3 regions of the Shewanella sp. HL-SH4 genome follow, and region 2 is predicted to be linked to each of the others. Evidence: predicted binding sites of a transcription regulator. Region 2 holds the regulator's gene; each other region holds the start of a gene.
What was found. The regulator ArgR, encoded in region 2, controls arginine synthesis, uptake and breakdown. The targets are predictions, from matches to a motif close to ANTGAATANNTATTCANT.
Positions count from the first base shown of each region.

Region 1: a site for ArgR is predicted at 1,255-1,272, ahead of gltB (glutamate synthase large subunit). Genes of this name have one in related genera too.
Region 3: a site for ArgR is predicted at 1,042-1,059, ahead of argA (amino-acid N-acetyltransferase). Genes of this name have one in related genera too.

Region 1 covers NZ_CP195037.1:1,008,375-1,010,653, forward strand. The annotation lists gene ACRWQL_RS05420 (Hpt domain-containing protein) at 77-442, opposite strand; gene gltB (glutamate synthase large subunit) at 1,328-2,279, shown strand, end outside.
Region 2 covers NZ_CP195037.1:1,263,345-1,265,623, reverse strand. The annotation lists gene ACRWQL_RS06465 (Dyp-type peroxidase) at 1-683, shown strand, start outside; gene argR (transcriptional regulator ArgR) at 865-1,335, opposite strand; gene ACRWQL_RS06455 (META domain-containing protein) at 1,500-1,916, opposite strand; gene ACRWQL_RS06450 (hypothetical protein) at 2,015-2,279, shown strand, end outside.
Region 3 covers NZ_CP195037.1:1,839,512-1,841,790, reverse strand. The annotation lists gene radC (RadC family protein) at 1-336, shown strand, start outside; gene rpmB (50S ribosomal protein L28) at 458-694, shown strand; gene rpmG (50S ribosomal protein L33) at 701-874, shown strand; gene argA (amino-acid N-acetyltransferase) at 1,142-2,279, shown strand, end outside.

The DNA.
Region 1 (2,279 bases), 250 kb from region 2:
TTTAAAAAAATCGAAAAAAATACCCCTAAAATGAGGGGTATTTTTCAACAGCGTTCAACAAAAGACTAGAATGGGTTTAAGCTTTAGCTTGTAAAAATAACTTAAGTTGCTGTAAATCGCTTTCAGCATGATCAACTATTTCAGCTAACCAAGTTTTGTGTTCATCTGCCCACTTAGCTTCTTCGCCATGCTGTAGCAGCTGAGCAAACTGTTGAATACGCTTTAAACCAACAGAACCCGCTGCACCTTTAAACTTATGCGCTTCAGAACACAAGGCCTCTTTATCACCGTCATCGTTAGCTTTAATCAAACAACCAAGATACTCAGGCATCAATTGTTCGAACAACACAACACTTTTCAATAATGTACCAGCACCGATTGCACTGATGTATTGCTCAAGCGTGTTCAAATCCAAAATTGCATCTAACGGCGTTACGGACATTTAGGGCACCTCTAATTAATTTAAAATTCTAAGTCTAAGCCTATAAAATTAGCTTTATAATACCCCGTCCTTGCCCCTATGCAAGCTTTGCTAGATGTAAGCCTCTCAAACCTGCTAAGTGCAACATTTTGATAACAATTAAATAAACAACCTTATCCCATGCTTAAAAAAACATCTTAACAATTCGCACTATAATCTAGGTTTAAGATGATGAAAATTGAACAGCGTAATAGCAGCGAAACAAACTTAATATAGTCTGATAATAGCTTTCACGCCTTTTATTACTGAGTTATACGGTCCATTTTATCTCATTAACTAGCGGCATTAACTCGACCTTCAAATAACATAGAGCTAAGCATCTAATTAAGCTATTTTAGAAACAAAACAGCTCGAGGTATTAAAGTAAATCAAACAGTTGTTTTAGATTTGAATCAAAGAAAACCAACACAACCACTGATAAAATCGAGGTCATATCGCCTTTGGGTTAATGTTTTAAACAAAATCAGCATATTTTAAATTACTAAAAGTGAATATTTAGTCAAAAAACCAATTGGTGGCCATTGAGACTGTATTTGAAATAAAATTCACTATTTTTATTTCAAAAACAATTCAAGGCAGTTGTTACTAAAAAGTTATTAAATATAAACAGACATTCTAAAATTCTTTTTATTCATAAGGTTATACAGAAAATAACACAGTTTACGTTAACGTAAACCTGATGCAATATTACAGTTATTTAGTAATAAAATTTCACAACCATGCAATAATTGCGTTTGACCTTTGTACAAACTCAGTTTAATTTGAGAGGTTCGGGTGCATATCTATGGAATTTCTTCACATTTACCCCGAGTCGTATCTAGTTAGAGGTTTTAGGGGGTTTTTTGTATGAGCTTATATCATCCCAGTTTCGAGCGGGACAATTGCGGGTTTGGATTGATTGCGCAAATGGATGGCGACGCCAGCCATAGAATCGTGCGCACTGCAATTCATGGACTCGATCGCATGAAACATCGTGGTGGTATTGCAGCCGATGGACGTACAGGTGATGGCTGTGGTCTATTAATGCAAATGCCAACCGAATTTTTTGAAGCAATAGCAGCTGAAAATGACTGGCACTTAAGCCGTAAGTTTGCTGTGGGCATGTTTTTTCTAAGTCAAGATCAGCAAAAAGCTGACGAAGCTAAGTTTATTTTAGAAAAAGAATTACAACGAGAAACATTAAGTGTTGCCGGCTGGCGTAAAGTGCCTGTGAATCCAGATGTACTGGGCGAAATTGGTCGCAACAGTTTACCGCAAATTTACCAGGTACTAATAAATGCACCTGTAGGTTGGCGTGAAAAAGATTTAGAACGCCGCTTGTATATGGCGCGTCGTCGTCTTGAACAACAAATTACCAATGACGATGATTTTTATGTTGCCAGTTTATCGGGTCAAGTCATTGTCTACAAAGGCTTGATGATGCCTGCTGATTTACCGTCATTTTATAGCGATCTTGCCGACATCAGATTAAAAAGCGCGATTTGTTTATTTCACCAGCGCTTTTCAACTAACACCTCGCCTAAGTGGCCTTTAGCACAACCGTTTCGTTATTTAGCCCACAATGGTGAAATTAATACCATTACTGGTAACCGCCAATGGGCCCGTGCACGTGCTTATAAGTTTAATTCACCTTTGTTGCCTGATTTACAACAAGCGGCTCCCTTTGTGAATGAAACCGGTTCTGATTCATCCTCTTTAGATAACATGCTAGAAATGTTGTTATCTGGCGGAATGGATTTATACCGCGCAATGCGTTTGCTTATTCCACCAGCATGGCAGTCAAATCCAGAAATGGATG
Region 2 (2,279 bases):
CAGCAATGAATGAGGGGAATCGTGATGCACCGGCTATCGAATATGATTTATTTGTTCATATTCGCTGTGATCGTTTCGATATTTTGCACCTGGTAGCCAATGAAATTAACCAAATGTTTGAAGATTTGGTTGAGCTGGTTGATGAGGAGCGCGGTTTCCGTTTTATGGATAGCCGAGATTTAACTGGCTTTGTTGATGGTACTGAAAATCCTAAAGGTCGTCATCGTCAACAGGTGGCTTTGGTGGCAGAGGAAGATCCTGAATTTAAGTCAGGTAGCTATATCCATGTTCAGAAATTTGCTCACAATTTAAGTAAGTGGCAACGTTTGCCTGTTAAGAAGCAAGAAGATATTTTCGGCCGGACTAAACAAGATGATATTGAATATGAATCAGCCGATAAGCCGTTAACCAGCCATACCAAACGGGTTAATTTAAAAGATGCTGATGGCAATACTATGGAAATTTTACGTCAAAGTATGCCATACGGCTCAGTTAAAGAGCAGGGACTTATGTTTATCTCTAGCTGCAAGACACCTGATAACTTTGAGCAAATGCTACGTAGCATGATTTATGGTGATGGGCATGGTAACCATGACCATTTAATGCTGTTTACTAAAGCATTAACCGGGTCATCTTTTTTTGCACCTTCACTGGATTTTCTCACCCAGTGGGAAGAAGAGTAATGTCTACGGTAGATGAGTAGCGGCTGTCATTAATAATGATTATTAGCCGTCGCTGTTAACAAAAATACCCAATAAAAAAGCAATGCCAAAGCATTGCTTTTTTATTGGGTATTTAGTGGCAAGCATTGATATTTCGGGATTCAATGATAGCCAACAGCTGCTTTTTAGTATAACTAAGCAGTTACTCAGTGAAGTTAAACAGAGACTTAACCGTTTCAAGCGTATCATCAATTGTTTTGATGCTTGAAGGGCTAATAAAGATAGTATCGTCACCGGCAATAGTGCCTAGAATACCCTCAGGTTTGCCTATTGAGTCTAATAACCGTGCAATTAACTGGGCGGCACCAGGGCTGGTACGTACCACTATCATTGCTTGGTTATGGTCAACATCAAGTACCAAATTCTTCAGCGGGCTGCCTGCTGTTGGCACGCCTAATTCAGCAGGTAAGCAATAAACCATTTCTTGTTTGGCATTACGGGTTCTTACTGCGCCAAATTTGCTCAGCATTCGCGATACTTTAGATTGGTTAATATTGCCAAATCCTTCAGCCTGAAGCGCATTAACGATTTCACTTTGGCTGCCAAAGCGTTCTTCTTTTAAGATTGCTTTAAATGTTCTGACCAGATCATCCTGATTTTTATTGGTTGGCATATTGTATTTTCTTCTTATAGTTGTTATTCAAAAAAACGCTACATTTTGAATAGAAATGAATCATGAGTCAAGAAAAATCCATTTTTTGTGAATATAAATTCAATTTAAAGCACTGTGTGAAGTGTAGTAAATAGTTTACTTAGTCACAAGTTGGGAAGGTTAAGCTATTTGTTTAATTTGCTTAGCACCATAATGGTTTGGCCGCTTTTATTGACTAAACGTAACTTATTTTGATTAAGCTTGGCGCTATAAACTAAAGGTAGTGCTTGCATCACTCTTTGTTCTTGTACCATGAGTGCTTCGATACAAGCTTTGCGGGTTGAGCCCGCGGGTGAAAGCGTCAGCAAATCATTTTTAAGTGAATATTGGCCCATAAATGGATTACAACTAGTGTTGCCTGTTAACTGACCGTTGTCAGAAAAAACTAATTTTGCAGGACTGTAATCAATAGTTGGTTCTGACAGCACGGATTCAATATGCCACTGGCCAACAAGTGTTGTGGTGTTATCAATATCTGAATAACTTTGGCATGCGCTTAATGAAAAAATAACTGCTGCGGCGCCTAAAAAATGCTTTATCATGTTTACTGTATTTGCCTGGATTGCTTCAATTGAAGCTATTCTACTTGATACTGTGTCAAAGTGATAACACGTCATCGGCCTATTAGTGAGAAATCGATATGATTAAATGGTTAAAAGGGCTTCATTACTTAGGGTCATTACTGTTATTTGCGGGCAGCTATTTACTGATTTTTACCGAATCTAGCCAGCGTGCTCAGGGAATGTTGATGGTGGCGAGCCTTATTGGCCTAGGTTTAACAATGATGACGCCCTATCCTGTAGCATTAGTCATCGAATGGGCTAAAAAACAAGATACTGCTTTAGCTAAGCCTCCGTCAGTTGAAAGTGATAAAGCTGAAGCACCTAAATCTGAAAATTCCCCAT
Region 3 (2,279 bases), 580 kb from region 2:
AGACAATTAGCAGACCGATCCTATGAAGTGTTCGCCTTACTATTGTTGGATAACCAACATAGAGTCATTCAATTTGTAGAATTATTCCGCGGCACTATTAATGCAGCCTCGGTTTACCCCCGTGAGGTGGTGAGCTTAGTGTTGGAAAAAAACGCCGCGGCTGTAATAGTATGCCACAACCATCCATCAGGCATTGCAGAGCCCAGCCAAGCTGATCGGCGAATAACTGAGCGAATAAAAATTGCATTAGAAACTATCGATGTTTCTTTGTTAGATCATATGGTTGTGGGTGATAAAGAGATAGTATCCTTCGCTGAGCGAGGATGGATGTGTTAATCACTACTTGATCTTATGTAGCTAATCGTGTATAAAATGCGCCCTCTTTGTGCCTCGGGCGACGGCCATACGAGGCACATTAATGCTCGAGCGTTAAAAATTTGTTTTGGAGAAGATTGACATGTCAAGAGTATGCCAAGTAACTGGCAAGAAGCCTATGGTTGGTAACAACCGTTCGCACGCTAAAAATTCGACTCGTCGTCGTTTTTTACCTAACCTACAAAACCACCGTTTTTGGTTAGAAGAAGAAAAACGCTTCGTGCAACTACGTGTATCTACTAAAGGTATCCGTATTATCGACAAAAGAGGCATTGAAGTTGTTGTTAAAGAACTTCGTGCTCGTGGCGAAAAGGTATAATAGAAAATGGCTAAATCTAAAGGTAATCGTGAGAAGATCAAATTAGTCTCTAGTGCTAAAACTGGTCACTTCTACACTACTGAAAAAAATAAGCGTAACATGCCTGAGAAAATGGAGATCATGAAATTTGATCCTGTTATCCGTCAGCACGTTATGTACAAAGAAGCTAAAATCAAGTAATTGATTTATGCCTCTTTTAAAAAGCCCCTTTATTGGGGCTTTTTTTATGTCTGCAATAAAGTAAGCTATACTAATGGCTTAAAGACTTTAACTAAATCGCCGTCCTATAGTTTTTACACTTGCTAACGAATTTTTATTTTCCCCTAAGTGATAATAAATGCTGTTCTAGTGAATTAAAATGCAATAGGATCGCATAAAATGTGATGTCTTAGGGGTGTCCTACATCACAATACAGAAACTTAATTATTTAATGAGGTGAATTTGCCTGTGAGAACTACAGAACTGGTTGATGGATTTCGTCATTCTGCTCCTTATGTTAACGCCCACCGCGGTAAAACGTTTGTGGTCATGTTAGGCGGGGAAGCGCTAGCGAATAATCACTTTCGCGGCATTTTGAATGATGTGGCGCTATTACATTCTCTCGGGATTAAAATTGTTCTTGTTTATGGTGCAAGGCCGCAAATAGATGCGGGCCTTCAGGCCGCGGGGATTGAGCCTGCTTACCATAATGGTGTGCGTATTACAGATGAAGATACCTTAAAGGTAATCAAACAAGTTGCCGGAGCCGTTCAGTTTGATATTACTGCGCGCTTATCCATGAGCCTTGGCAATACGCCAATGCAAAATGCACAAATCAACTTAGTCTGCGGTAATTTTGTGATTGCTCAGCCTTTAGGGGTCGACGATGGTGTTGATTTTTGTTTAAGCGGCAAAGTTCGCCGTATCGACACTCAAGGCTTAAAGCGCCAGTTAGAAAATAATTGTATAATTTTAATGGGACCAATAGCGGCTTCTGTTACGGGCGAAAGCTTTAATTTAACCGCAGAAGAAGTGGCAACCCAGGTTGCTGTAAAACTAAAAGCGGATAAAATTATTGGTTTTAGTGAAACCAATGGCCTGTCTGATGAAAATGGCAATGCGATTGCTGAACTGATGCCAAATCAAGCCATAGAGCATTTAGCCAAAATGGAACAAAATGGTTCAGCTTGTACCGGCATTACAGCGTTTGTTAAAGCCAGTATTGATGCTTGTCGTAATGGTGTACCACGTTGTCATTTAGTCAGTTATTTAGATGATGGTGCCTTACTTCAAGAACTGTTCTCCCGCGAAGGGATTGGTACCCAAATTGTCACAGAAAGCGCAGAGCGCTTACGCCGCGCAACTATTGGTGATATTGGTGGAGTATTGAATCTTATTCGTCCATTAGAAGAGCAAGGTATTTTAGTGCGTCGCTCACGTGAACAGTTAGAGATGGAAATCGAGCAATTTATGCTGATCGAACGCGATAACTTAGTTATTGGTTGTGCCGCGTTATATCCATTTGAAGAAGACAATGCCGGTGAGTTTGCCTGTTTAGTTGTTCATCCTGACTACCGAGATGCAGACCGAGGCAGCGTGTTGTTAA